4 regions of the Roseateles rivi genome follow, and region 2 is predicted to be linked to each of the others. Evidence: predicted binding sites of a transcription regulator. Region 2 holds the regulator's gene; each other region holds the start of a gene.
What was found. The regulator sigma-54, encoded in region 2, starts transcription at its own class of promoters, with help from an activator protein. The targets are predictions, from matches to a motif close to TGGCANGNAANCTGCTTT.
Positions count from the first base shown of each region.

Region 1: a site for sigma-54 is predicted at 4,032-4,049, ahead of pqqA (pyrroloquinoline quinone precursor peptide PqqA). Genes of this name have one in related genera too.
Region 3: a site for sigma-54 is predicted at 2,499-2,516, ahead of exaC (acetaldehyde dehydrogenase ExaC). Genes of this name have one in related genera too.
Region 4: a site for sigma-54 is predicted at 2,840-2,857, ahead of ACG0Z6_RS04350 (pilin). Genes of this name have one in related genera too.

Region 1 is NZ_JBIGHZ010000001.1:462,507-469,760, forward strand. It holds gene ACG0Z6_RS02135 (substrate-binding periplasmic protein) at 71-991, opposite strand; gene pedF (cytochrome c-550 PedF) at 981-1,493, opposite strand; gene ACG0Z6_RS02145 (sigma-54-dependent Fis family transcriptional regulator) at 1,929-3,914, shown strand; gene pqqA (pyrroloquinoline quinone precursor peptide PqqA) at 4,156-4,230, shown strand; gene pqqB (pyrroloquinoline quinone biosynthesis protein PqqB) at 4,381-5,301, shown strand; gene pqqC (pyrroloquinoline-quinone synthase PqqC) at 5,298-6,011, shown strand; gene pqqD (pyrroloquinoline quinone biosynthesis peptide chaperone PqqD) at 6,008-6,313, shown strand; gene pqqE (pyrroloquinoline quinone biosynthesis protein PqqE) at 6,264-7,254, shown strand, end outside.
Region 2 is NZ_JBIGHZ010000002.1:341,247-348,500, reverse strand. It holds gene ACG0Z6_RS05605 (thiol:disulfide interchange protein DsbA/DsbL) at 1-335, shown strand, start outside; gene ACG0Z6_RS05600 (thiol:disulfide interchange protein DsbA/DsbL) at 378-1,046, shown strand; gene lptA (lipopolysaccharide transport periplasmic protein LptA) at 1,051-1,683, shown strand; gene lptB (LPS export ABC transporter ATP-binding protein) at 1,680-2,444, shown strand; gene ACG0Z6_RS05585 (RNA polymerase factor sigma-54) at 2,463-3,983, shown strand; gene ACG0Z6_RS05580 (bifunctional diguanylate cyclase/phosphodiesterase) at 4,152-7,254, shown strand, end outside.
Region 3 is NZ_JBIGHZ010000001.1:481,851-489,104, reverse strand. It holds gene ACG0Z6_RS02275 (hypothetical protein) at 1-34, shown strand, start outside; gene grxD (Grx4 family monothiol glutaredoxin) at 144-458, shown strand; gene ACG0Z6_RS02265 (UbiX family flavin prenyltransferase) at 458-1,039, shown strand; gene ACG0Z6_RS02260 (class I SAM-dependent methyltransferase) at 1,061-1,723, shown strand; gene ACG0Z6_RS02255 (cysteine hydrolase family protein) at 1,739-2,314, opposite strand; gene exaC (acetaldehyde dehydrogenase ExaC) at 2,569-4,089, shown strand; gene yiaY (L-threonine dehydrogenase) at 4,202-5,359, shown strand; gene ACG0Z6_RS02240 (DUF779 domain-containing protein) at 5,401-5,790, shown strand; gene ACG0Z6_RS02235 (endonuclease domain-containing protein) at 5,892-6,260, opposite strand; gene ACG0Z6_RS02230 (ATP-binding cassette domain-containing protein) at 6,467-7,201, opposite strand; gene ACG0Z6_RS02225 (tripartite tricarboxylate transporter substrate binding protein) at 7,198-7,254, opposite strand, start outside.
Region 4 is NZ_JBIGHZ010000002.1:58,096-65,349, forward strand. It holds gene ACG0Z6_RS04340 (PglL family O-oligosaccharyltransferase) at 1-1,619, opposite strand, end outside; gene ACG0Z6_RS04345 (pilin) at 1,763-2,188, opposite strand; gene ACG0Z6_RS04350 (pilin) at 2,328-2,786, opposite strand; gene ACG0Z6_RS04355 (pilin) at 3,005-3,454, opposite strand; gene ACG0Z6_RS04360 (MBL fold metallo-hydrolase) at 3,637-4,419, opposite strand; gene ACG0Z6_RS04365 (FHA domain-containing protein) at 4,603-5,274, opposite strand; gene ACG0Z6_RS04370 (Stp1/IreP family PP2C-type Ser/Thr phosphatase) at 5,338-6,120, opposite strand; gene ACG0Z6_RS04375 (serine/threonine-protein kinase) at 6,242-7,090, opposite strand.

The DNA of each region.
Region 1 (7,254 bases), on a different contig from region 2:
CCTGGCGTGAGACGGCGCCCAGAACACATTGTCAGGTCGGCAGTCTACGCGAGGGCGGCAGCGCTGGCTTTCAGACCAGCAGGGTGTCGGCGCTCAGTCCCTGTTGCGCAAAGATCTGGCGCAACACGCCTCCAGCCCTGAGTTGCTGCACGGCGCCGCCCAAGGCCGCGCCCAATTCGGCATGTGCGGCTTTGACGGCCATGCCCAGGCGCCAGCCCTGGATGCGCAGGCCCGGCAGCGGTGGGCTGCCCAGGGCCCAGGGCGAGGCGTCATGGACGCTGTCACCGCGCTGGTGCAATGCCGCCTCGGCCTGGGCGCGGGTGACCCAAGCGGCATGCAAGTGGCCCTCCAGCACGGCGGCGGCGGCCTGCACGCCGTTGTCGAAAAAGTGCAGCTGCGCCGCCAGCTCTCCACCGGCAAAGCCCAGCAGCGCGCTGGCGGCGGCGCTGCCCCGTTCTGCGCCAATGGGGTGGCCGCGCAGCACCGCAGGGCCGGGCAACTGCGGCAGCACCGAGCGCGCGTGCAGCACGGCCAGGGTGTCTTGGGCGTAGGGGGCGCAAAGCAGGGTCTGCGGCACGTTCTGGGCCAGCGCGGCGTCCTGCGGCACGTGCAACATCACGTCGGCCGGGCCCCAGCCCAGCGGGTGGCCGCGCCAGACGGCGTGCCGCAAGTCATCCTGCATCTGCTCGCCCGCCATCAAGGGCAGCACTTGCAGCTGCAGGCCCAGGGTTTGGGCCAGGGCTTGAGCCAGGGCGACATCCACGCCTTGCAGCTTGCTGCGATCGCGGGGGTGGGCGCTGGAGTAGGGCGCGTTGTCGCTGTAGAGCGCCACTTGCAGCTGGCCGCCCTGGCGCAGCTGGGAGACCCAGCCGGGTGTGCTGAGGGCTTGGGCCCAGAGCGGGCGTGCCACCATGCTGCCCGCCCAGGCGCAAGCCGCGGCGCTGTGCAGCAGCCACTGGCGGCGCGGGTGCTGGTAGGTGTCAGCGTTCACGGCGCGACTCCAAATATGTGCGGATGGCCCAGATCGCCTCTTGGCTGAGCGTTTGTTCAAAGGGCGGCATGTAGACGCGGCCGTCGCGCGCGCGGCCACGCCGCACGGTGCCCAAAAAGTAGTCGTCGATCTCCGCCAGACAGGCCTGCTGTTTGGCCGCTTCAGCCAGGCTCATGCAGTCGGCGTCGAGCCGACGCAGGTCTGGCGCAATGCCGCCGGAGATGGCTTCCAGCCCGTGGCATCGGGCGCAGTTTTGGTTGTAGGCGGAGCTGCCAATGCGCAGTGCCTCGGGCTGAGCGGGGCCGTTGCTGAAGGGGTTGCGGTCGCGCCAGCCCGCGCCCAGCTGCGGCAGTGAGCGGGTGTCGACGGCCTGTGGCGTGACGTCGCCATGCGCCAGGCTGGGCGTGGCGGGCAGCTGCCACAAGGCCAGGCCCAAGAGGGGTGTTGCCAACGCCCAGGCGGCGCGCCGGGCGGTTCGTGGGAGTGAGCGAGGGTGATGCATGGCCAACAGAGCTGTCAAAGGTTGGAGGAATGGACGACAGCCCGGTTGTTGGCAAGAGCCGTGCCACCTGCCTTCGCACCCCGTGGTTGCGGGGTGTTGCAAGCGCGCGCTGCGGCTGACCATGGGCGTGTTGCAGGCTGTTCAGTTGTGACGCATCACCCCCGACCGGGGTGTGCGCTGGGTGTGCCCGCGGGTTGGCCGCAGATTTGCTTGTGTCACGGTGTTGTGGTGGGGTGCCCCGCTGGGCTTGCATGTGGCAGCCTGACGCAGGGGGTGCCCCAACGAGGAGCATCCGTGTCGCATCCATTTGCCAAACACCCCCAAGACACCCCTGCGCAAGCCTGGGGCGGTGCGTCTCTTGAGCCCGGTTTGATGCCGGGATGCCCCGCCCCCGCCGCTCCCCCCTGGGCAGCGGGCGCCGCCACTGGAGACCATATGGCCGATTTGTCACCGCTGCCTGGAGGCCCGCAGTCCACGCTGCACGCCAGTTTGGGTGTGCAGGCGCCGCACGACGACGTGATCCGCCAGGCCCATCACCGCAGCGCTGCATTTGGGCTCGATGCCCATGAGCGCCCCGACTTTGCCCCGCTGGCGCCGGGATGGCTCGCGACCGTGCGCGAGGAAAACCGCCTGCTCTACCAACACGCCAGCCCGGTGATGGAAACCTTGCACGAGCAAATCGCCAACACCCACAGCATGGTGCTGTTGACCTCGCGCAGCGGGCTCATCCTGCACTCGCTGGGCGACGCGGACTTTCTGGAGCGCGCCACCAAGGTGGCTCTCATGCCTGGGGTGGATTGGTCTGAGCGCAGCAAAGGCACCAATGCCGTGGGCACGGCCTTGGCCGAGGAGCGCGCCGTGGTGGTGCATGGGCGTGACCACTACTTGCATGCCAACCAGTTTCTGACCTGTTCGTGTACGCCCATCTTGGACCCCTATGGCAAGGTGGTGGGAGCCTTGGACGTGACGGGCGACGAGCGCAGCTACCACCAGCACACCATGGCCCTGGTGCGCATGTCTGCGCAGATGATTGAAAACCGCCTCTTTGCCCATGCCACGCAAGACTCGATGCGCCTGTACTTTCATGCCCGCGCTGAGTTTTTGGGCACGCTCATGGAGGGCATTGCGGCCTTCACGCCGGATGGACGTTTTCTCTGTGCCAACCGCAGCGCGCAGTTCCAGCTGGGGCTCTCCAACAGTGCCTTGCGGGCGCACACCTTTGCTTCGCTGTTTGGGTTGTCGGTCTCGCAGTTGCACGACGGCTTGCGCCAAGCTGCCGGTCAGCCCCTGAGCCTGTGCCTGCACAACGGCGTGACAGTGGTGGCGCAGGTGCGCGTGCGCCCGGCCAAATCGCTGGTGCAGGGCTGGGCGGCGCCGGGTGCGTCTGCAGGCGCTGCGCCCCCGGCTGCGGCCATGGCGCAGGCGCGCCCGGCGCTGTCGCGGCTGCGCTACCTCAACACCGGCGACCCGCAGCTCGCGGCCGTGCTGCAAAAGCTCCAGCGCGTGCAGGGCAGCGACATTCCGGTGATGATTCTGGGCGAGACCGGCACTGGCAAAGACCTGCTGGCCCAGGCCATTCACAACGACTCGCCACGTGCGGCGCGGCCCTTTGTGTCCATCAACTGCGCCTCCATCCCCGAGACCCTGATCGAGTCCGAACTCTTTGGCTACGAGGAAGGCGCTTTCACCGGCGCGCGTCGCCGTGGCGCGCCAGGACGCATCCAGCAAGCCCATGGGGGCACTTTGTTTTTGGACGAGATCGGCGACATGCTCATCCAACTCCAGGCGCGGCTGCTGCGCGTGCTGCAGGAGCGGCGTGTCACCCCGTTGGGATCGAGCAAGGAGTACGAGGTGGACGTGGCGTTGGTGTGTGCCACCAACAAAAATCTCAAACCACTCATGGCCCAAGGCCTGTTTCGCGAAGACCTGTACTACCGCCTCAACGGCTTGGTGGTGCGCCTGCCCGCACTGCGCGAGCGCACTGACTTCGACGTGGTGGTGCACAAAATTCTCACCAAGCTCTGTAGCGGCGGCACGCCGCTGCGCCTGAGCCCGCAGGTGCTGGCGCTGTTTCACCGCTGCCGCTGGCCGGGCAATGTGCGCCAGCTGCACAACCTGCTGCGCACCGCCGTGGTGATGGCCGGGGCGGGCCCCTGCATTGACATTGAACACCTGCCCGACGACTTTTTCGATGAGCTGCAAGACCCCGACGCCAGCGCCGCGCCGCAGCAGACCGCCTCTGCCGAGCCCGCACGCGAGGCGGCAGCCGGCGCGCGGCTGCAGGACGTGGCGCTGCAGGCCATGGTCGAGGCGCTGCGCCAGTGCCACGGCAATGTCTCGCAAGCGGCCCGGCTGCTGGGCGTCTCACGCAACACCATCTATCGCAAAAAAGACCGCCTGCCACCGGGCTTGCTGTCCTGACGCCGGTGCGCTGTGTTCCATATCGGAACAGCTGGCACACCCGTTTGGCACAAGCGCTGACGCCAGCGGTGCGGTGCGTGAGGGCATGCCAAGGGCGGGGCGGGCAGTGCTCCAACGTGGCACGGGTTTTGCACCACCCTTGCTGCTGGTGTGTCACCGTGCAAGCGGTGTCCCACGCGGCGCGTTGAGCCGCGCGCACACTGTGCCAGCACCCCGTCGACGACATCGAGGAGACCCCACCATGGCATGGACGACCCCCAGCTTCATTGACCTGCGCTTCGGTTTTGAAATCACGATGTACATCGCCAATCGCTGATGCGTGAGGCCTTGCGGCCAGCCGTGCTGGGCCTGGCCCGGCCCGTGCTGCGCCGCCGACACAGGCCCGCCCGCGCAGGCTGCGTTTGTGCAGTCCGCGCGGGCGGGCCTGCTTTGGCGTCGTTGTGCCGCTGAAACAGAGGTGGGGGCTATGGCGGTTTTCAAAGTGCTGGGGTCTGCCGCCGGGGGCGGCTTCCCGCAGTGGAATTGCAATTGCCCCAACTGCGCGGGCCTGCGCGCTGGGGGCCTGCGCGCCGCGCCGCGCACGCAGTCCTCCGTGGCCTTGAGTGCAGATGGGCAAGACTGGCTGCTCATCAATGCCTCGCCCGAGGTGCTGCAGCAAATCCGCCAGACGCCTGCGCTGCAACCGGCGCGCGCGCTGCGCGACAGCGGCGTGGCCGCCGTGCTTTTGATCGACGCGCAAATCGACCACACCGCCGGGCTCTTGATGTTGCGCGAGCGCGCCACGCCGCTGCCGCTCTATGCCACGCCCGAGGTGCTGGGCGACCTGGAGCAGGGCCTGGGCCTGCCGCGCCTGCTGGGGCACTACGGCGGCCTGGCGCCGCGCGCGTTGCCGCTGGATGGTGGCGCCATCGACGCCCCATTTCTGGGCCCGCTGCAAGTGCAGGCCCTGCCCCTGCACAGCCAGCCGCCACCGTTTTCGCCCTACCGTGGCCGCCCGCGCCGGGGCGATACGGTGGGGCTCAAGATCCACAACCCACAAACTGGCCGCAAGCTCTTCTACGCCCCCGGCCTGGGCCGCATCGACGCGCCCGTGTGGGCTGCCATGCAATGGGCCGACACGGTGCTGGTAGACGGTACGTTTTGGAGTGAGACCGAGATGATCGATCTCGGTCTATCGGGAAAACGCGCCGCTGAGATGGGGCATTTGCCGCAGAGTGGTGCTGAGGGCATGCTGCACTGGCTGCGCCAACTGCCCCCCAGTACCGGCAAGTGGCTCATCCACATCAACAACAGCAACCCCGTGCTGCGTGAAGATTCGGCCGAGCACGCCGAGCTGCGCGCCGCCGGCGTGGCACTGGCCTACGACGGACTGGAGATCGTGCTGTGAACCTGGCAACCCCAGAGGCTTGGAGCGCGGTGCAGTTCGAGGCGCAGCTGCGTGCCCAAGGCGCGGGCTATCACATCCACCACCCCTTCAATGTGCGGCTCAACGCCGGGCATTGCCGGCCCGAAGAAATCCGCTGCTGGGTGGCCAACCGCTTTTACTACCAGCTGTGCATCCCGCGCAAAGACGCCGCCATCATGGCCAATATGCCTGATCGCGAGGACCGTCGGCTGTGGGTGCAGCGCATCTTGGACCACGACGGTAGTGGCGACTACAGCGGCTCGGAGGCCGGTGGCATCGAGGCCTGGACACGCCTGGCCGAGGCCGTGGGCCTGTCGCGCCAGGAGCTGCAGTCGCTGCGCCACGTCGTGCCCGGCGTGCGCTTTGCCTGCGATGCCTATCTCAACTTCGCGCGCCAGGCACCTTGGCAGGAGGCGGTGTGTTCCTCGCTGACCGAGATGTTCGCGCCGCAAATCCACAAAGACCGCCTGGCCAGCTGGCCGCTGCACTACCCCTGGATCGAGGCCGAAGGCCTGCAGTACTTCCGCAGCCGCATCCCGCTGGCCTCGCGCGATGTGGAGCATGGTTTGCGCGTCACGCTGACGCACTTCACCACCGCCGCCCAGCAGCAACGTGCGCTGGAGATCTTGCGCTTCAAGCTGGACATCCTCTGGAGCATGCTCGACGCCATTGAAAAGGCCTGCCGCCCATGAGCACGACCACCCCCCCCACGACCACTGCCCCCCGCAGCCCCGACACCTTGCCCAACCGGCCGCGCCTGAGTCGGTTGTTCCGCCTGCAATACGAACCCGCCCAGCAAAGCTGGGTGCTGCTCTACCCCGAAGGCATGGTGCAGCTCAACCCCAGCGCCGCCGAAATCGTGCGCCGCTGCGACGGCAGCCGCAGCATCAGCGCCCTGGTGGCCGAGCTGGAGTCTGAGTACGACTGCAGTGGCATCGAGCCCGATGTGCGCGCCCTGCTGGGCGAGGGGTGGCGGCGTGGCTGGTTTGAGTGAGGCCCCGCGCCCACCGCGCCCCGGCCCCCCGTTGTGGCTGCTGGCCGAGCTGACCTACCGCTGCCCGCTGCACTGCGCTTTTTGCTACAACCCCCTGCGCTACGCCCAGCGGCGCGAAGAGCTCAGCACCGCGCAGTGGGTGGACGTGCTGCGCCAGGCGCGCGAGCTCGGTGCCGCGCAGCTGGGTTTCTCCGGCGGTGAACCCCTGCTGCGCGAGGACCTCGAAGACCTCGTCGCCCAAGCCCACCGCCTGGGCTACTACACCAACCTGCTCACCTCCGGCGTGGGCCTCACCGAAGCGCGCGCCGCCGCACTCCATCGCGCGGGCCTGGACCACGTGCAGCTCTCCTTCCAAGACTCCACGCGGGAGATGAACGACTTCCTGAGCCACACCCGCACCTTCGACCTCAAGCGCCGCGTCGCCGCCATCATCAAAGCCCAAGGCTGGCCCATGGTGATGAACTGTGTGCTGCACCGCCACAACCTGCCGCACGTGGCGCAAATCATCGACATGGCCCTGGAGCTGGGCGCCGAGTACCTGGAGCTGGCCAACACCCAGTACTACGGCTGGGCCCTGCACAACCGCGCCCAACTCATGCCCACGGCCGAACAACTGCGCCAGGCCGAAGCCGTGGTCAATGACTACCGCGCCCGCATCGGCCAGCGCTGCCGCCTGCTCTTTGTCGTGCCCGACTACTTCGAACAGCGCCCCAAAGCCTGCATGAACGGCTGGGGCTCCGTGTTCCTCAGCATCGCCCCCGACGGCCGCGCCATGCCCTGCCACAACGCCGGCGAACTGCCCGGCCTCACCCTGCCCGATGTGCGCCACACCCCGCTGCGCGACATCTGGTACGACAGCCCTGCCTTCAACGCCTACCGCGGCGAGGCCTGGATGCGGCCCCCCTGCCAAGGCTGCGAAGAGCGCCACAAAGACTTCGGCG
Region 2 (7,254 bases):
GGCTGCGCCCGCGCATTTTTGACGCCCTGCACCGCCAACACCTGGCGCTCGACAGCGAGGAGGCCATCGCGCAGTTTGTGGTGAGCCAGGGGGTGGATGGCGCCAAATTCAAGTCCATGTGGCAGTCGTTTGGTTTGCAGGCACGCATGCAGCAGGCCAACCAGCTGGTGCAGCGTACGCTGTCTGACAGCGGCGTGCCCACGCTGTGCGTGGGCGGGCGCTACATCACCTCCCCGGCCATGGCGGGTGTGGGTGCGGCCAGCCGCCAGGAGGCAGGCCGCCGTGCGCTGGTCGTGACCGATTATTTGTTGGAGCAGCTGCGCCGCCGCGCCTGAGGCAGCACGCGGGCCAGAGATCAAGCAAGACAAGGAGAAGCCATGAAACGCCGTGAGTTTGCAGCTGGGATGGGGGCCTCGGCCCTGGGTTTGGGTTTGAGTGCGCCGGTGTTGGCGCAGCGCCAGCCCGTGGAGGGCCAGCAGTTCAAGCGCCTGGCCACACCCGTGCCCACCAACGCGCCCGGAAAAATCGAGGTGCTCGAGTTCTTCTGGTACGGCTGCCCGCACTGCTACATCTTTGAGCCCTATATCGAAGACTGGGCCAAGAAGCTGCCTGCCGATGTGGTGTTCCGCAAGGTGCACGTGGCCTTTCGCGCCAACGTGAAGCAGCACCAGAAGATGTTCTACGCCCTGGACGCCCTGGGCCTGGAAGCGCGCGCGCGCCCGGCCATCTTCGCGGGCCTGCAGTCGCAAGGCCTGGCGCTGGACACGCCCAAGGCCATGGCCGATTTCCTCGGCCCGCTGGGGGTGGACCCGCAGAAGTTCCAAAGCGCCTTCAACTCCTTTGGCGTGGCCGCCAAGTGCCAGCAGGCCGAGCGCCTGTCTGAGGCCTACCGCATCGAAGGCGTGCCCACGGTGGCCATTCAAGGCCGCTTTGTCACGGCGCCGTCGCTGCACCAGATTCAGCAGCAGCGGGTGTCGGAACAAGTCCTGGCGCAAAGCACTTTGCAGACCATGGACGCCCTGATCCGCCAGGTGCGCGGGAAGTGATGGCATGCAGGCTGTAAACCCACTCACCGCCCTGCCCTGGCGCGCGCTCGTGGCGGCCGTGGCCGCTCTGAGCCTGTGCTCGGCCGCCCACGCCGCCAAGGAAGACCGCGACAAGCCGCTGATTTTCGAAGCCCTCAAGCAGGGCCGCTACGAAGGCGCGCGCCAAGCCATGGAGCTCAGCGGCAATGTGGTGCTCACCAAGGGCTCCATGCTGCTGCGCGCCGAGCGCCTGACGCTGCAGGCCGATGCGCAGGGCTACCAGCGGGCGCAGGCGCATGGTGCGGTGGGTCAGCAGGTGACCTTCCAGCAAGACCGCGACCAGCCCGGCGAGGTCATTCACGGCCGGGCCGACCGCATCGAGTACGACGAGCGCAGCGACATGGTTCGCCTCATCGGCAATGCCGAAATCCAGACACGGCGCGGCAGCGTGATCACCAGCGCCTTCAGCGGCGCGCAGATCAGCTTCAACGCCCGCACCGAGGTGCTGGACGTTAACCCCGGCGCCAGCGCGCCCAACCCCGGCGGGCGCATCCGCGGCATGGTCATGCCGCGTGGGGCCTCGGCACCGGATGCGGCGGCCAGCGAGGCCTTGCAGCTGCAGCCCGCGCGCCAGATCAACCCAGGCCGCACACCATGAGTGCACCCGGCGTGGATGGTGGCAGCCGGCTGCAGGCCGAGGGCCTGCAGAAAAGCTATGGCGTGCGCAAGGTCGTCAAGAACGTGCACGTGGACCTGCGCAGCGGCGAGGTGGTGGGCCTGCTGGGTCCCAACGGCGCGGGCAAGACCACCAGCTTCTACATGATCGTCGGCCTGGTGCGGGCCGATGCGGGCAGCATCCACATCGACGGCAAACCCGTGCAGCGCCTGCCCATCCATGAGCGCGCGCGCATGGGGCTGAGCTATCTGCCGCAGGAGGCGTCGATTTTTCGCAAGCTCACCGTGGCCGAAAACGTGCGCGCGGTGCTGGAGCTGCAGGTGGACGACAAGGGCAAGCCCTGGCCCAAAGCCCGCGTGGACGCCGAACTCGACCGCCTGCTGCACGAGCTCTCCATCGAGCGGCTGCGCGACAGCCCGGCCCCGGCGCTCTCCGGTGGCGAGCGCCGCCGTGTGGAAATTGCACGCGCCCTGGCCACTCAGCCGCGTTTCATCCTGCTGGACGAGCCCTTTGCCGGGGTTGACCCCATAGCTGTTTTAGAGATCCAGCGCATCATTCATTTCCTCCGAGAGCGCGGCATTGGCGTGCTCATCACCGACCACAACGTGCGAGAGACATTGGGTATTTGCGACCGTGCCTACATCATCAGCGAAGGGGCCGTTCTGGCTGAAGGCGCCCCCGCCGACATCGTCGACAACCCCGATGTGCGCCGCGTGTACCTGGGCGAGAACTTCCGCATGTAAGCGCCTGCAGGGCCCGCCATGAGACCCACCCTGCAGGTACGCCTTTCGCAGAACCTGGCGCTGACGCCGCAGCTGCAGCAGTCCATACGGCTGCTGCAGCTCTCCACGCTGGAGCTGCAGCAGGAGGTGGAGCAGATGCTGGCCAGCAACCCGCTGCTGGAGCCCGACAGCGAGGGCGACGAGCGCGCCGAAGGCAGCACCCCCCTCGCCGCTCCGGCCTCTGAGCGCGTGCACGAACCCAGCGCTGAAGGCGGCGACGCCGCGCATGAGGGCGAGGCCAACGGCGAGCTCAAGGCCGAGGACTTTGGCGGCACCGAGCGTGACGACTGGGAAAACGGCACCGAGCACGACGATTTCGACGGCATCCGCGAGCTGCCTTCGCTGCGCGGCGAAGGCCTGGGTGGCGAGGGTGAGGACGGCGCGCAGGAGCGCGACGCCGGCGTCGTCACGCTGCAAGACCATTTGCGCGAGCAAATGGCGGGCATGCAGCTGGGCGCCATGGACCGCGCGGCCTTGCTGGCGCTGATCGAATCTCTCAACGAAGACGGCTTTTTGGAAGACTCGCTGGAAGAGTTGGCCGAGAGCTTTGCCAGCCCCGACAGCAGCGAGGAAGAGCGCGAGGCCGTGCACGACGCGCTGCGCCTGGCCCTGGCCCTGCTGCACAGCATGGACCCCACCGGCGTGGGCGCGCGCGACCTGGCGCAATGCCTGCAATTGCAGCTGCAGCGCCAAAGCCCCAGCCCGCAGCAGCAGCTGGCGCTGCGCGTGTGCCAGCAGGACTTGGGCCTGCTGGGCCGGCGCGACTGGCGCCGCCTGGCCTTGCTCACCGGCGCGGACGAAGAAGCGCTGCGCGAGGCCGCGGCCCTCATCGCCACGCTGGAGCCACACCCGGCGCGGCGTTTTGGCCGCACCGAGGCCAGCGCCGTGGTGCCCGATGTCATCGTGCGCAAAACCGGGCGCGGTCTGGACGTGCAGCTCAACCCCGATGTGATGCCGCGCCTGCGCATCAACCAACTCTACGCCGAGGCGCTGCGCGCCGCGCGCGGTCTGAGCCAGACGCCGCTTGGCGGCCAGCTGCAGGAGGCGCGCTGGTTCATCAAAAACGTGCAGCAGCGCTTTGACACCATCCTGCGCGTGAGCCAGGCCATTGTGCGGCGCCAGCGCGGCTTCTTCACCCACGGCGAGCTGGCCATGAAGCCGCTGGTGCTGCGCGAAATCGCCGACGAGCTGGAGTTGCACGAGTCCACCATCTCGCGCGTCACCACGGCCAAATACATGGCCACGCCCTGGGGCACTTTCGAGCTGAAGTACTTTTTCGGCAGCGGCCTCAGCACCGAGACCGGGGGCTCCGCCTCCAGCACGGCGGTGCGTGCGCTCATCAAGCAGTTTGTGGCGGCGGAGGACGCGGCCAAGCCGCTGTCGGACAACCAGCTGGCCCAGATGCTGGAAGAGCAAGGCATCCAAGTGGCCCGCCGCACGGTGGCCAAGTACCGAGAGGCGCTGCGCATCGCACCCGCCGCGCAACGCAAAGCGCGCTAAGGCGCTGAGATTTTCCTACTCGAGTGCTCGGAAGAAATCAATAGCCTATTCCCCCGGTAGGCCTCAAAATCCCCCATAAATTTACGGAATGCGCGCGGGCGAATCCGCGCACCATGGCGGGCGCTTTTGGACGCTTGCCCTCGTCTGTACCTTTTCACGTGCTCTTGCATGCCCGAGCTGACCACCCAAAGTTTCAGAAGGGATACCCGCCGCCACTGGCTAGGTACCGGCGCTGTGCTGGGGCTGTGCTGGGCGGTGGCCTCGCTGTGGCTGCACCATGAGCGGGACGTGTTGTTGCGCACCGAAAGCGACAAGCTGCAAGCCCAGGTGGAGGCCTTGGACAACGTGCTGGGTCAGCAACTGGTGTCGGCACACACCGCGCTCAAGACCGTGATGTTGCAAAGCGCCGCCTGGGGCGAGGCCACCCGCACGCAGCGTGGCAGTGAACTGCTGAGCACGCTGGCGCGCTCCATTCCCGGGGTGCGTGGCATGACACTGGTGAGCCCGCAGGGGGTGGTGGTGGCGAGCTCATTCCCGGAAATGCTTCACCGTGATGTGAGCCAGCGCGACTACTTTCGCCTGCCCTCGAACACGCCGGCCATGAACCAGCTCTACCTCTCAGAGCCCTACGAGAGCGCGATGGGGGTCTACACGGTGACGCTGTCGCGGGCCGCCTTCAACCATCGCGGCATCTTCAGCGGGGTGGTGGCGGCGACGCTGGAGCCGGAGTATTTCCAGCTCGTCATGGGCATGGCCCAGCCCTCGGCCAACCAATGGGTGGCCATGGCGCATGAGGACGGCCTGCTCTTTGGCGTCCTGCCCGAGCGACCCGATTGGGTGGGCAAAAACATGCGGGCCACGGCCGGGTCCATCCTGGCCCGGCATGTCCGCGAGGGCGAACTCAGCAGCCTGCAGCACATGAAGTCGGTGCTCAGCGACGACGAGCGTCTGGTGGGCGTGCGCACCATCAAGCCCGAGGGCTTTGTGCTGAACAAACACCTGGTGGTGGCCGTGGGGCGCTCGGTGGCCGATGTGGAGGCGCCCTGGCGGCGCCAAGTCATGCTGGCCTTGCTCACGGGCGGGGCCATTACTTTGATGGCGCTCTCCGGCTTGGGGCTGTGGCAGCGGCGGCGCCTGCAGCTGGTGGCCATGCGCCAGCGCCAGTTCGAGGCCGAACGCGAGGCCGCCCAGCGCACCGCGCTGGCGCTGGACGGTGCGGCCCTGGGGCTGTGGGACTGGCATGTGTCCACCGATTTGCTGCACAGCGACGCGCGCTGCTGGCACATGCTGGGCTGCCCGCCCACGCCCGAGGCCGTGCCGCTGCGCCAGTGGCTGCAACATGTGGAGGAGCGCGACCAGCTCAGCGTGAACGAGGCGCTGCAGCAGCAAATTGCGCACACCGACGCTTCGGGCTGGTCGCAGCAGTTCCGCATGCAGCACAGCAGCGGGCAGGTGGTGTGGATTCACGCCAAAGGCCGGGCCACCGCCTGGGACGGGCAGGGCCGGGCGCTGCGCATCGTGGCCACGCTGCTGGACATCACCCAAGCGCGCCAGACCGAGCAGCAGCTGCGCGACCAAGCCAGCCACACCCAAGCCATCTTGGACCACATGCTCGACGGTGTGATCACCACCGATGCCAGCGGGGTGATCGAATCCATCAACCCCGCCGCTTGCCGCATGTTCGGCTACCCGATGGAAGAGCTGCTGGGGCGCAATGTCAATGTGCTCATGCCGCTGCCCGACAGCCAGCACCACAAGCAATACATCGCCAACTACTTCAGCCACGGCGTGGCGCGTGTGATTGGGCAAAACCGCGATGTTTCGGGTCTGCGCAAAGATGGCACGGTCTTTCCCATGACGCTGGGGCTGTCGCAAATCGAGCGTGAAGGCCAACCGCTGTTTGTGGGCCTGACGCGCGACATCACCGAGCGCAAGCAGGTCGAAGCCGAAATCGAGCGCCTGGCCTTTTACGACGCCCTCACCGAGCTGCCCAATCGCCGCCTGCTCATGGACCGGCTGCAGCATGCCCTGGTTTCGGCGCGGCGCCACTCGCGCAGCGGTGCGCTGCTGTTCATCGACCTGGACCACTTCAAAGTTCTGAACGACAACAAGGGCCACAGCATGGGCGACCTCATGCTCAAAGAGGTGGCCCAGCGCATCCAGCGCGTGCTGCGCGCCGATGACACCGTGGCGCGCTGGGGTGGCGACGAATTCGTGGTGGTGTTGCAAGACCTTGGCAGCAGCACCGAGCCCGGTGCGCGCAGTGTTGAAGTGGCCGCCGAGGTGGCCGCTGAAAAGCTCTTGCACGTGCTGGGCCAGCCCTACCAGCTCGACGGCTACTTGCACCACAGCACGCCCAGCATTGGCATCGTGCTGTGGGGCGGCAGCCCAGTGGCCAACCCTGAGGATTTGCTCAAAGCCGCCGACCACGCCATGTACCAGGCCAAATCCCAGGGCCGCAATCGCATTTGCTTCTTCGACCCGCGCGTGCAGGCCGAAATGGCCGAACGCATCGCCCTGGAGCTGGACCTGCGCAGTGCCCTGCAAGCCGGGGAGCTGGAGCTGCACTGCCAGGCGCAGGTGGGGCGCTCGGGCCAGCTCATCGGCGGCGAGCTGCTGCTGCGCTGGCGCCACCCCACGCGCGGCTGGATCTCCCCTGCCGTGTTCATCCCCCTGGCCGAGCAGACCGGCCTCATCGAACCCCTGGGCCAGTGGGTGCTGCGCCAAACCTGCGAGCTGCTGGGGCGCTGGGCCACGGACCCTTTGCTCGCGCCGCTGTCGCTGGCGGTCAACCTCAGCGTGCGGCAGTTCCGCCAAAAAGGCTTTGCCGACCACCTGATCGACCTGCTGCAGCGCAGCAGCGTGCCCGCGCACAGCCTCAAGCTGGAGATCACCGAAAGCGCGGTCATCGAGGACGTCGAAGCCGTCATCGCGCTCATGGAGCAGCTGCGTGCGCTGGGCCTGCGCTTCTCGCTGGACGACTTCGGCACCGGCTACTCCTCGCTGGCCTACCTCAAGCGCCTGCCGCTGGCGCAGCTCAAAATCGACCAAAGCTTTGTGCGCGACCTGCTCACGGAGGCGAATGCCCGCGCCATCGCCCACGCCGTCATCCAGATGGGCAACAGCCTGGGCCTGGACGTCATCGCCGAGGGCGTGGAAACCGACGCCCAACACGCCCTGCTCGGGCGCATGGGCTGCCACGCCTTCCAGGGCTACCGCTTTGCGCGGCCCGTGCCGCTGCCGGACTTTGAGCGCCTGGTCTACCACTGGA
Region 3 (7,254 bases), on a different contig from region 2:
CGTGGTGCAGCTGGGGCTGAGTTACAGCTACTGAAGCGGCGCGCGACAGTGTCCTGTGCCGCACTGGGGCCTTGAGGGCTGCCGGATAATGCGTCCTCATTGCAGGCCGGCGACGCCGGCATTGAAACCACGAGGACACACCCATGAGCGACACCCAGCAACGCATCGACGAATTGGTCAAAGGCAACCGCGTGATGCTGTTCATGAAGGGCACCGCCCAATTCCCCATGTGCGGCTTCTCGGGCCGCGCCATCCAGGTGCTCAAAGCCGCTGGCGCCACCGAAGTCAAAACCTTCAACGTGCTGGAAGACGAAGCCGTGCGCCAGGGCATCAAGGAATACGCCAACTGGCCCACCATCCCGCAGCTCTACATCAACGGTGAATTCGTCGGCGGCTCCGACATCATGATGGAGATGTACGAGAGCGGCGAGCTGCAACAGCTGCTGACGCAAGGCTGATGCACACCGCGCCCACACGTCTGGTGGTGGGCATCACCGGCGCCACCGGTGCGGCCTATGGGCTGAGCCTGCTGCGCCGCGCACGTGCGCTGGGCCTGCAAACCCACCTGGTGCTCACGCCCGCGGGCGTGCTCAACGCCCACCACGAACTGGGCCTCACGCGCGAGCAGCTCGAGGCCGAGGCCGACCACGCCCACGCCCCCGGTGACGTAGGCGCCTGCGTGGCCAGCGGCAGCTTTGCCACGGCCGCCATGGTGGTGGCCCCCTGCTCCATGCGGACGCTGGCCGCCATTGCCCACGGCCTGGGCGACAACCTGCTGACCCGCGCCGCCGACGTCACGCTCAAAGAGCGCCGCCGCCTCATCCTGATGGTGCGCGAGACTCCCTTCAACCTGGCGCACCTGCGCAATATGACGGCCGTGACCGAGATGGGCGGCATCATCTTCCCGCCCCTGCCGGCCTTCTATCACCACCCCAGCAGCATCCAGGCCATGGTGGACGACACCGTGGAACGCGTGCTGCAACTGGCCGGCATCGAGCACGCCGCGCCTCAAGCCTGGGGCGGCCTGCGCAAGAGCTGACACCCCACCAGCACCCCACCCATGTCCGAACCGATTGAACGCTGGCAGTCCTTCTACCAAGACCGCCAGCGCCCGGTGCCGTTTTTCCGGCCCGTTCCGGACGAAAACCTGGTGGACTGGGTCCCAGCGGGCAGCACTGCCGGGGGCGCCCGGGCCTTGGACATCGGCTGCGGCAATGGGCGCAATGCCCTGTTCTTGGCACGCCAGGGCTACGAGGTGCTGGCGCTGGACTACTCGGCCTCTGCCATTGCCTGGGCTCGCGAACTCACGGCCGAGGCGGCACAGGGCTTGACCAGCGGTGGGCTGACGCTGCGCCAAGCAGATGTGTTCAACACCGAACTGCCCAGCGCGGGCTTTGAGCTGGTGTGCGACTCCGGCTGTTTCCACCACCTGCTGCCCGCGCAGCGCCAGCCCTATATCGACCTGATCGCGCGGGTGCTGCGCCCGGGCGGACTGTTGTCTTTGGTTTGCTTCGCCCCAGAGGGCGGCAGTGGCCTGAGCGACGCGCAGGCCCAGGACAGCGGCTCCACCGGCGGTGGTCTGGGCTATGACGAGGCCCTGCTGCGCCAGCTCTGGAGCCCCGCCTTCGACATCCAGACCCTGCGCCGCATGCATGAACTCGACGCCAGCGCCCCCTGCTTTGGCAAGGCCTTTTTGTGGGCCCTGCGTGGGCTGCGGCGCTAACCCTGCGCCGCAGGCTCAGGCCGCGGCAAACCTCAGGGCCTCGGCCGCCACCAGGCGCGCGCGTGGGCCATAGCTGCTGAGTTCGCAGAGCGTGGCGTTGTGGTGGGCGCTGATTTGTGCGGCGCTGAGCACGCCGTTGTCCAGCGTGGAGTGGCCGTCTTGCACCAGGCAGACCTCGTAGCCCAAAGCCAGGGCGCGGCGCACGGTGGAGTCCACGCAGAAATCGCTTTGAATGCCGCACACCACCAGCTGGCGCACCCCCGCGGCGCGCAGGCTTTGCTCCAGATCGGTGTGCTGGAAACAGTCGCTGGCGGCTTTGTGGAGCCGCCAATCGCTGGGCTGCACGCTGAGGTCTGAGGCCAATTCCCAGCCCGGCTCGCCGCGCCGCATGGGGCCGCTCACAGCTTCGTGCTGCACCAGCACCACGGGCACGCCCGCGGCGCGCGCGACTTGGGTGAGCGTGTTGATGCGCGCCACCAGCGCCGCTGCCTCAAACACCTCATAGCACCCGCCACGGCACAGGGCTTGTTGAACATCCACCACCAGCACGGCGGTGCTGCGTGGGTCAAGCGGCATGGGGCAGGGGCTCATCAGTTTGTCCTAGCTTCTGCGGGGTGTGTTCGGGGTCCTGTGCCGCATTGTGCAAGCTGGCACGGTGCCAAAGGCTGCACGGTTCCAAGAGCAGGGGCGCGATTGCGCCGTTTCGGCGCAGGGGTGGCGCTGTCACCGTCGCGTTATGGGACAGCGCAACAGCCCGGGGCTGGCCCGCTGGTGTTGGCACGGTTTGTGAGTGCAATGTGTTTGGCCCGCATGGCGCGGGTTTGGCACCACTCAAGGAGACTCACATGCTGTATGCACTGCCTGGCGCCGCTGGCGCCCCTCTGAGCTTCAAGCCCCAGTACGACAACTTCATTGGCGGGCGCTTTGTGGCACCGGTCAAGGAACAGTATTTCGACGTCGTGACGCCCATCACCGGCAAGGCCTACACGCGAGCGGCACGCTCCAGCGCTGAGGACGTCGAGCGCGCGCTGGACGCCGCGCACGCCGCGGCCGATGCCTGGGGCAAAACCAGCCCGGCGCACCGCGCCAACATCCTGCTGCAGATTGCCGATCGCATCGAGCGCAACACCGAAAAGCTGGCCTATGCCGAGACTGTCGACAACGGCAAGCCCATCCGCGAAACGCTCAATGCCGACATTCCGCTGGCGGTGGACCACTTCCGCTATTTCGCGGGCTGCGTGCGCGCTCAAGAAGGCGCGTTGAGCGAGATCGACGAGCACACCATGGCCTACCACATCCACGAGCCGCTGGGCGTGGTGGGGCAGATCATTCCCTGGAACTTCCCCATCCTCATGGCGGCCTGGAAGCTCGCACCGGCGCTGGGTGCGGGCAACTGCGTGGTGCTCAAGCCCGCCGAGAGCACGCCCATCAGCCTGCTGGTGCTGGTGGAGCTGATTGCTGACTTGCTGCCGCCAGGTGTGCTGAATGTGGTCAACGGCTTTGGGCGCGAGGCGGGCATGCCGCTGGCCACCTCCAAGCGCATTGCCAAGATTGCGTTCACGGGCTCGACCAGCACCGGGCGCTTGATTGCGCAGGCCGCGGCCAACAACCTCATTCCCGCCACGCTGGAGCTGGGCGGCAAGTCGCCCAACGTCTTCTTCCCCGACGTGATGGACCGCGACGATGGCTTTCTGGACAAAGCCATCGAAGGCCTGGTGCTGTTTGCCTTCAACCAGGGCGAGGTGTGCACCTGCCCGTCGCGCGCCATCATTCATGAGTCCATCTACGACCAGTTCATGAGCCGCGCGCTCAAGCGCATTGCCGACATCAAGCAAGGCAACCCGCTGGACACTGACACCATGATGGGCGCGCAGGCCTCGCAGGAGCAGATGACCAAGATCAGCAGCTACCTGGAGCTCGGGCGCCAAGAAGGCGCTGAGGTGCTGGCCGGCGGGCAGCGCGCGCAGCTCGGTGGCGAGCTCGCCAGCGGCTACTACATCCAGCCCACGGTCTTCAAAGGCCACAACAAGATGCGCATCTTTCAGGAGGAAATCTTCGGCCCGGTGCTGGCCGTGACCACCTTCAAAGACGAAGCGCAGGCGCTGCAGATTGCCAACGACACGCTCTACGGCCTGGGTGCGGGCGTGTGGAGCCGCAACGGCAACGTGGCCTACCGCATGGGCCGCGCCATCAAGGCCGGGCGGGTGTGGACCAATTGCTACCACGCCTACCCTGCGCACGCGGCCTTTGGCGGCTACAAGGAGTCGGGCATCGGGCGCGAGACCCACAAGATGATGCTGGACCACTACCAGCAGACCAAAAACCTGCTGGTGAGCTATAGCGAGGCCAAGTTGGGCTTCTTCTGATGAGTATCAAGTGTTGAGAGCGCGGCGTGCACTGCCGCGCCCCCTTGTGGGCCTAGGATTTTTGGCAGCAGCGCCGCTGCTCTCACCACACAGACATTCACGGAGCTTCACCATGGTCAGCAGTTTCTTCATGCCCAGCGTCAACGTCATGGGCGCAGGCTGTTTGCAAGACGCCATGAACGCCCTCAAGGGCTATGGCTTCAAGCGCGCCTTGATCGTCACCGACAGCGTGCTCAACCAGCTGGGCGTGGCCGCGCGCATTGAAGCGCTGCTGGCCGAGAAGGACATCGACGCCGTGGTGTTTGACGGCACCCAGCCCAACCCCACGGCAGGCAATGTGCGCGCCGGGCTGGCACTGCTGCAGGCCAAGCGCTGTGACTTTGTGATCTCGCTGGGCGGGGGCTCGCCGCACGACTGCGCCAAGGGCATTGCGCTGTGCGCCACCAACGGCGGCGACATCTGCGACTACGAAGGCGTGGACCGCTCCAGCAAGCCCCAGCTGCCGCTGGTGGCCATCAACACCACCGCAGGCACGGCCAGCGAGATGACGCGCTTTTGCATCATCACGGACGAAACACGCCACATCAAGATGGCCATCGTGGACCGCAACGTCACGCCCATCTTGTCGGTCAACGACCCCGAGCTGATGCTGGCCAAGCCCAAGGGCCTGACCGCTGCCACCGGCATGGACGCCCTCACCCACGCCGTGGAGGCCTATGTCTCCACCGCCGCCACCCCCATCACCGACGCCTGCGCGCTCAAGGCCGTGGCCCTGATTGCCAGCCACCTGCGCACCGCTGTGAACCACGGCGACAACCTGTCCGCCCGCGAACACATGGCCTATGCCCAATTCCTTGCGGGCATGGCCTTCAACAACGCCTCGCTGGGCTATGTGCACGCCATGGCCCACCAGCTCGGCGGCTTCTACGACCTGCCCCACGGCGTGTGCAACGCCTTGCTGCTGCCTCATGTGCAGGCCTTCAACCTGCCCACCTCCGCCGCACGGCTGCGCGACGTGGCGCAGGCCATGGGCGTGGACGTGCAGGGGCTGGACGCCGAGGCTGGCGCCAAGGCGTGCCTGAGCGCCATTCGCCAGCTGGCGCTGGACATCGGCATTCCCAAGGGCCTTGCCGAACTGGGCGTGAAGGCCGCCGACATCCCGCTGCTGGCCAGCAACGCCCTCAAAGACGCCTGCGGCTTGACCAACCCACGCCGCGCCACGCAGGCCGATATCGAAGCCATCTTCCACGGCGCCATGACGGCGGCCTGAGCCGCCGCCCCGGGGCCATTTGACCCAAGGAGCTCACCCGCATGACCACCCCTGCGACCACCCCACCCCCACCGCGCGTGCTGGCCACCCCTGCCGCGCTGGTGCTGGTGGACGAGCTCAAGGCTCAACACGGCCCCGCGCTGATGTTCCACCAGTCCGGCGGCTGCTGCGACAACAGCGCCGCCAATTGCCTGCTGCCCGGCGAAATCACCATGGGCCCGGGCGACGTGCTGCTGGGCGAGATCGGTGGCTGCCCCTTCTACATCAGCCGCTCGCTCTACCAAACCTGGGCCCACACCCAGCTCATCGTGGACGTGATCGAGGGCCAAGGCGGCAGCTTCTCGCTCGAAGGTGGCACTGGCAAAGCCTTCCACACGCGCTCGCGGGTGTTCAGTGCAGAGGAGTTTGCAGCCTTGGGGGCGTTGGGCTGAGGGGAGAGGCCCTCTCCCCAACCCCTCTCCCAGGAGGGAGAGGGGCTTGAGTGGTGGCATGGCATGGCATGCCATTCCCCTCTCCCCTCGTGGGAGAGGGGTCAGGGGAGAGGGCTCCTCTCCCGCAATGCTGCCCAAATCAGCCCCAACACCGCTTCACGCTGGCTCAGCCATTGGCTGTTCCAGACGCGCAAGATTTCAAAACCCTGTGAGCGCAGCCATGCGTCTCGTGAGGCGTCGTGCTCTTGCTGGTCGTGGTGGTGCGCGCCGTCGAGTTCCACGATGAGCCGGGCCTGGAAGCACACAAAGTCGGCGATATAGCGCCCCACCGGCGCTTGCCGGCGGAATTTCCAGCCATCCAAACGCTTGGCACGCAAGCAGGCCCACAGCTGCTGCTCGCAGTCGGTCATCTCGCGGCGCAGCTGGCGTGCGCGATGTCGGGCCCAACGGTGTGTTGGAGGGCATGCCATGGCATAGGCTCTGAGCGGTACGGAGCAAAAACTCTTGCGCAGAAGCGGGGCCGTGCCAAGGTGCGGCGCAGGGTTGGTTCATCAACGGTGGGGGTGGTTGGGCCCTCTCCCCAACCCCTCTCCCAGGAGGGAGAGGGGCTTGAGTGGCGTGCCATTCCCCTCTCCCCTCGTGGGAGAGGGGCCAGGGGAGAGGGCCACCAGCCCCATCACCCCTTCGTCAAGGCCAAAAACGCCGCTTGGGCGTCGGCCTCACCCGTGGCGTGCAGCAGCTCGGCCACGCTGCCTTGGTGGCGGATGCGGCCTTGGTGCAGCACCAGCAGGCGCTGGGCGCCCGCGACTTCTTCCACCAGGTGGGTGGCCCACAGCACGGCCACACCTTCACTTTGCAGGGTGCTCACCGACTGCAGCAGCTGCGCGCGGGAAGCTGGGTCCAGGCCCACGGTGGCTTCGTCCATGAGCAGCACGCTGGGGCTGTGCAGCAAGGCGCGGGCGAGTTCGACTTTGCGCCGGGTGCCGCCCGACAGCGCGCGGCAGGCTTTGCCGTGTTCGCCTTCAAGGCCCAGGCGTTGCAGTGCGGCGTCGATGCGCGGTTCGGCCTCGCGGCGGGGCATGCCGTGCAGGTCGGTGTGGAAACGCAGGTTGGCGCGCACGCTCAGGTCCAGGTCCAGCGCGGGCTGCTGGAACACCACGCCCAGGTGCGCCAGCGCGCGGTGCGGGTGGCGGCGCAGGTCGTGGCCTTCGATGTGGATGCTGCCAGCATCGGGCACGAACAGGCCGGTGAGCAACTGCAGCAAGGTGGACTTGCCCGCGCCATTGGGGCCCAGCAGCACCACGCGCTCGCCGCGCTCGAGCTGCAGCGACACCTCTTGCAGCGCGGGTTTACCGCGCCGGTAGCTCTTGCACAGGCCCTGAGCCTGCAGCGGCAGCGGCGCGGCGCTCATGGGGCGGCCAGCAGCTTCATGCGCGCCAGCAGCGCCTGTTCTTGCTGGCGCGC
Region 4 (7,254 bases), 280 kb from region 2:
TCATCGGTTTTGCCCACCGCATGCAGCGACTTGGCCCAGGCCATGAGCAGGCGCACATCGCTGAGGTGGTGCGCCGTCATGCGTGCGGCCTCCAAGGTTTTGGCCGAAGGCTGGGGCGAGGTGGCCGCCGCATAGTTGGCCTGCGCCGCAAAAAACCACGACTGCTGACCGCGCGCAATGCGCTCACTCAAAGACACCGAGCGGGCCGAAGGCTGGTAGATCTCCACCACGCGCTGGTAGTCCCACGCTGTGAGCAGCGCCCCCACACTCATGGCCACACCGGCCAGCAACATCCCGCGCGAGGGCAGCTCGGTCGGCCTCGATTCGCGCTGCGGCCCCGAGCCCAGCACCAAGCCCAGGGCGAAGACCGCAGGCAGCAGGAAGTAGGCGTACCACAGCGGATATTCCAGCAGGCTGTGCAGGCCAATCGTCAGCACCAGCATCAAGGCGCTGCGCAGCGCCAGCGCTTCGCGCAAAGTGGGCTGCTGCGCGCACTGGCGCACCGCCTGCCACAAGCCCCAACCCAAGAGGCCCAGGCACAGCAAACCCAGCGGCCAGCCCAACTCCACCAACCACTGCAAGGGCAGGTTGTGGGTGTGGTCGAAAAAGGCAATCGGACGGTCAGGGAATGGGGTCAGCGTCCAGGCCAGATTGAACTCGCCCCAGCCCACGCCCAGCCAGGGGTGAGCCTGCAGCAACGCCCAGGCATTGCGCAGAATCGCCACCCGCGAGGGCGAGCCCGCCCCTTCCGCCAAGCGGGACTCCGCCCCCAAAGTCAACCCCTGCTGCGCCGACCACCAGGACATGCCCCACCACGCCAGCGCCAGCAAGAGCGGCGAAAGCACCAGCAGCAAGCGCACGCGGCCCGAGAGCAAGCGGCGGTCCAAGCCCCCCCAGACAGCCAGCATCAACACCCCCAACACGCCGGTGCGTGAGGCGCTCAACACCATGGCCAGCATCAGCAGGCCCATCAGCGCCCAGGCCGCCAGCGCCGCCAAGCGCGCCGAACCCTGCAGCCAGCGCTGCAAAGCACCGCTTTGCCACAGCGCGGCCAAAGCCACCGCGGCCCACATCAAAATGCTGGCCAAATGGTTGGGCTGGCGGATATTGCCCACGGCCCGCCCCACCAGGCCTGAGCGCGCAATCAGCACGCCATCCGCCCAATCGGGCGCAAACACCTGCACCAGTGCCACCAAGGCGCTGCACAGGCCCAGAGCCAGCACGGCGGCAGCAAAGGCCTCCCACACGGCCAAGCGCTGCGCCGCAGGCACACCGCACGCCGCGCGAAACACCACCAGCGCCGCACCCAGCATGCCCAGCTGACCCAGGGCGATGGACAGCGGCTGGCTGCGCCACAGCGGTGCCAGGGCGGCCGCCAGCAGCAAGAGGCTCAAGCACAGCTCGACCGCACCCCAGCGTGGCCGCTGCCGCTCCTGCGTGGCCAGAGCGCACACCAGCAAGCCCCAGCCCCACAGGGCCAGCAATTGGTTGTAGAGCGTGGCCGAGGGCGTGTGGTTCACCGCCAGCAAGGGCGCGAGCACCACCCCAAACAACAAGCCCCCCAGCAAGAGGGGCGCAGGAGGTCGGTGAACATCAGCGGGCAAAGCGGGGGCAATCACGGCAGGCAAATCCTCTGGGCAACGCTCAAAGCGGGGCGCGCTGCCGCGCTGTGAACGGGCCTGCGCCGCAGTCCGCAGGCCAAGCGGCGCGGACACAAAACGGGCATTCTAGGCGGCGCCTCAGCCGCACACCGGTGCGCGGCTCAGCGGCACTCGGCAGGGCGCAAGGTCAGCTCCAAGGTGCCGCCTTTGCAGCTCCAGGCCACCCGGCCCGCCTCAATTCCATCAGGCTCCAGCACCAGGGTTTTACCCTCGTCCACCAGATGGGTGTAGGTCACGGTGATGAGCCCCCTGGCCCCAACCTCAATGCTGCTGACTGCCGCACTTTGAAATTCACCCGGGGCCGCCAAGCCCGCCGCCGTGTTGGAGTCGGGAAAAGCGTTGTTCGAGGAGAAATACTCTGTCACCGCCAGCTTGGCTCCGGTGGCCATGCCCAGGCCATCGGCCACGCGCGCGCGGCGGGTGTGCGTCTGGTAGGTGGGCAGGGCCACCGCCGCCAGAATGCCCACCACGGCGACGACCACCATCAGTTCGATCAAGGTCCATCCGCGCAGATCGGGTTTCAACATGGGCACCGGATTGATGTGGTTGAACATACCAGCGCCACAGCTTGTCACGAAGGCAACGACGCGAAAACGGGAAAAGCCCGCCGAATTCGGGCGGGCTTTGGCCAGATGCTGGCTCAACGCAAGCGCATCGCCTCAGACCTTATTGAGGACGGCTGCCGCGGCACTCAGCGGGGCGATACTTTTCCAGCAGATCGCCCTGGGTGCAATCCCAGCCAATTTTGTTACCGCTTTCGTCGAAAGAGGGACGCAACTCAATCGTGCTGCCGCTGTTGCCATCAGTGACGCGGCTGTTAAAGGTGATGGTGATCACGCCTTCCGAACCGATCTGAATGTCTTCCACACCTTGGCCAGTGATAGGGTCACTGCCCAGGCCAGCCACATCATTGCTCTCGGGCCAGACGTTGTTGGAAGCCTTGTATTCCGACACGGCCAACTTGGCGGCAGAAGCCAAGCTCAAGCCTTCAGCCACACGGGCACGGCGGGTGTAGTCCTGATAGGCCGGCAGGGCCACAGCGGCGAGGATGCCGACGATGGCCACCACGATCATCAGTTCGATCAGGGTGAAGCCCTTTTGGGCGCTTTTGATGGCACGGTTCATTGCAGTTCTCCGGAAGTGAGGAGTTGGGGGACGTCGTTGCGGACATCCTTACTACTGCAGATGGCGTGCCAGGGGCCAGGTGCTAAGCGTTCGTGACGCTGTTCACACTCCAGCCCCTTGCAGGCGACACATCTGGTCGCCTGCGCCCGTCACGTGTGACCAGAATGGTCAGGGGGTGACGGGGTTGGGGAGGTGGGCGCTAGGCCCACCTGTTCACATTAGGAGCCAGCAACAGCGGCGCGGCACTCGGAGGGGCGGAATTTGGCGTCCAAAGTGCCACCCGTGCAGCTCCAAGTGATCTTGCCACCTGCCGCGTCAGTTGGAGTCGTAGGTGTCAGCAGGAGGGTTTGATCGTTAACCACTTTGTCGTTGAACTTGATCGCAATAACACCATTGGTGACAGTCACGCTCTGCACGCCGTTGCCAGTGATTTGGGCTGCCGCCGCCAAACCAGCAGCTGCATTGTCTGCAGGCAAGGCCGCATTGGATGAGTAGTACTCCGTCACCGCCAGCTTGGCCGCACTGGCCAGGCCCAGACCTTCGGTGACGCGGGCGCGCTTGGTGTAGTCCTGGTAAGCAGGCACTGCCACGGCAGCCAAGATACCGACGATAGCCACCACGATCATGAGTTCGATCAGGGTGAAGCCTTGTTGCACGCGTTTTTTCATGGGTTGCTCCCTAAAACACAGGTTGAGGAGCACTGTGTGACGCAATGCACATGCCACATGCATTTCTAGCAGTTAACCCCTCATTTGAGGGGTAATTTATCACTTGAATGAGGGGGTGCGACGCGCTGTGTCAGGTGGGGTGACGGGATTGGTCACCCCGCATTCGCGGGGGTCGAAATCTGTCAGTCGAGCTGGAACACCTGGCCGCCGTGCAGAGCGCGGGGGACCAGCGGGTGGAGTTGGGCGCTCAGGGCGCCCATGACTTTGGGCTCGATGCCGGGTTTGATGTGGGTGATGTAGAGCGGCAGCTCGAGGGGCAGCCAGTCTTGCAACTCGGTGCGCAGCTGGCGGGGGCACAGGTGCAGGGCGCGGTCGGCGAGTTCGAATTCGTCGTCGTCAAAGGCGCACTCCACCACCAGGTGAGACAGCGGCAGCTGGCGCAGGCGGTGCCACAGCGCGGGGTTGGGGCCGGTGTCGCCGCTGTAGGCCCACCAGCGCCCAGCGGGCCCTTGCACGGCAAAGCCGCAGGCGGGCACGGTGTGGCGGGCGGGCAGCACTTCAATGCGGCGCGCGCCAAATGCCAGCACCTGCCCGATATGGCAGGGGTGCAGGCTCAGCACGGGGTGTTCGGCGCTGGGCAGGCGGGTGAAGTCGGGCCAGAGCACGCCGTTGAAGAGGTGGCGGCGCAGCGCTGCGAGGGTGGGCTCCAGCGCATGAACTTGGATAGGGGGGCGCCCGGCCAGGGTGCGCTGGCGCAGCACGGTGTCGGCCAGGAGCGGCAGGCCCAGGATGTGGTCGATGTGCGAGTGACTCAGCAGCACATGGTCGATGCGCAGCAGCGCTTCGATGCCAAGGGTGCCCACGCCGGAGCCCGCGTCCAGCAGTACGTCGTCGTCGAGCAGGAATGCCGTGGTGTCGTGGCCCGCAGCCAGTGACCCTGCGCAGCCCAAAGCAGTAATGTTCATTGTGGGCACAGCTGGCCCCACCAACTGAGGCCGTGGAGCGCACTGTATAGCCCGCACCAGGCTCAGCCCAGTGGCGCAATTGGCACGCTGCGCCACCGCCACAGGGGCAGCGCTTGCCAAACCCAGGCCGCGTGATGTGGTGCACGCAGCACCTGGCATGCCAGGGCCGCGCGGCGCGCGGGGTCAGTGGTGCAGGAATTGCATCTGCGTGCCAGCGAGTTCGATCACATCGCCGTGGCGCAGGGCGGTGGATTCGCTGGTGAGGGCTTGCCCGTTGACGCTGGGGCGCATATGCCCTTCAACGTGGGCAAACACATAGCCGCTGGGGCGTTTGGTGATGGAGGCCACCTGCACGCCGGGTTTGCCCACGGTGGTGACGACTTTGCTGAGCACCACCTCACGGCCTGCAGCCGGGCCGTTGAGCACTTTGATGGCAGCGGCTTGGCCGGGCATCATGCCCGGGCCCAGGGCGCCGAACTCGGAGGCCGCACCAAAGCCCGAGCGCATGGCGCCGCTGCCGGTGGCAGCACCGCTGCGCAGCACCTGGGTGCGCTCGTACTCGCTGGTGTCTTCGCCCAGATACTTGATCTTGTACTTGCCCACCTCGATCACATCGGCATGGTTCAAGAGCTGCTTTTTGATGGCTTTGCCGTTGATGTAGGTGCCGTTGGTGGAGTTGAGGTCTTCAATGAACACATCGCTGCCCACCATTTGCAGCACGGCGTGTTCGCCGCTGATGGCCAGGTTGTCAATGACGACATCGTTGTACGGCCGACGCCCCAGGGTGGTCTTGTCTTTGGTGAGTTGGATCTCTTTAATGACTACGCCATCGAGAGACACCATCAGCTTGCTCATGTTTGACCTCGAAATGTTGCTGTGCAGGCCGCAGCCGTGCTGATCAATGCTCGCGCCAGCCACTCAGGCTCGGCCGGGTGCCCACCATCGGCGATGACGGGTGTTTTCGCTCGTGCGGACCAGAATGACTGCGATGTTATCCCGCCCCCCATAGTCATTGGCCGCGTCGATGAGCGCGCGCCCCAACTCGGGGAGTTGCCCGTGTGCCTGGAACAACTGCGCGAGGGTGGTCTCGTCGAGCATGTCCGTGAGCCCATCGCTGCACAGCAGGTAGATGTCGCCAGACTTGGCATCTTGCGGTGTGAGCTCCAGCATCAGATGCTCGTCCACCCCCACAGCCCGGGTGACGAGGTTGCGGTTGAGAGACACGGCCGCCTGGCTGGGGGTGAGCAGGCCGGCATCGAGTTGTTCTTGCAGCAGCGAGTGGTCGCGCGTGAGCTGGCGCAGCGCACCCTCGCGCCACAGGTAGGCGCGTGAATCCCCCACATGCCCCAACACCAGACGACTGCCCGCAAACACGCCAAACACCAAGGTGGTGCCCATGCCTGCGTAGCGGGGGTTGCTGGTGGCCGCGTTGAAGATGGCGCGGTTGGCGTTGTCGACACAGATTTCCATGGCGCGGCAAACCTCGGACTCCGCAGCCTGGCCTTCGGTTTCGCGCAGCCAGCGCCCCAACTCGGCCTTGAGGAATCCGGTGAGCATCTGGCTGGCCACCTCACCGGCGTTGTAGCCCCCCATGCCGTCAGCCAGGATGAACAGCCCTGCCTGCTCATCCAGCGCCACGGAGTCTTCGTTGTTGTCACGCACACGGCCTGTGTCGGTCGCGCTGAAGAACTCCAAATTCATGACAAATGGCAGAACTGGGTTGTTGTGGTCGGCGGATTGTGCATCTTCACTCCACGCCAGCAGGGTGAAGCCCCGATAAATGCGGAATTCGTCACGCGTTTGTCCCCTCAATTGCAGCGCGTCAGTCAACGTTTCCGCGACGCCCAACACCCAGGCGCAACACCAACTCGAGGTCCTGCGCCATGGTGTCGGCGTCCTGATAGCGCAGCTTGGGGTGTTTGTGCAGACCCAGCGCCACCACCAGCGCCAGGCCCTCGCTCAAGCCAGGGCAGTAGCGCCGCACGTCGGGGGCACTTTCGTGGGCCACTTGCTGGATGAGATCGGCGAAGTTGTCGCTGTGATGGGGCAAAGCGCCGGTGAGCAGCTCAAACAGCAGCACGCTCAGGGCGTAGATGTCGCTGCGGCCATCGGCCGGCAAGCCGGTGAGCACCTCGGGCGCCATATAGGTGGGTGAGCCCAACACCATGCCGGTGCCGGTATGGCTGCTGTTGTGCAGGCGGGCCACGCCAAAGTCCATCAGCCGCAGCTGCGCGCTGGCGTGGTCCCACATCACATTGGAGGGCTTGACGTCCCGGTGCACCACGCCGCAGCGGTGGGCATAGGCCAGCGCGCGCGCCAGGCGGGCCGCGATTTGCACCACTTCAACCACGGGCAACAAATGGGGGGCGCGCACAAAAGCACCGAGGTCATGGCCGCTGGCCAGCTCCATGACCATCCAGGCGTCTTGGTCGTCTTGGCTGCGCCCGGCGTCGACCACGCGCAAGATGTCGGGGTGGTCCAGGCGCTGCGCCACCGCCGCCTCTTGTGCAAAGCGCTGGCAGATCTGCGGCACATCGGCCGCCGCGAACGCACGGCTCAGCGCCAGGCGCTTAACAGCCACTGGGCGCCCGGTTTGGGTGTCAATGGCGCGGTACACCACCGCCATGCCGCCGCGGCCAATTTCTTCCTGTAGCTGGTAACGTGAGGCCACGCCACCGGGTGCCGTCGGAGACGAACGCCCCAGCCAGCGCGAAAACCAAGCCCCACCCGTCACCCTGTCTCCCCTAGGTCGGCGTCGTGAATGCGCCATGCCCGAGGATGCCAGAACCCAGGCCCCCGGGCATGAATTGCAGGCTCAGCCTCTGTGCCCAAACC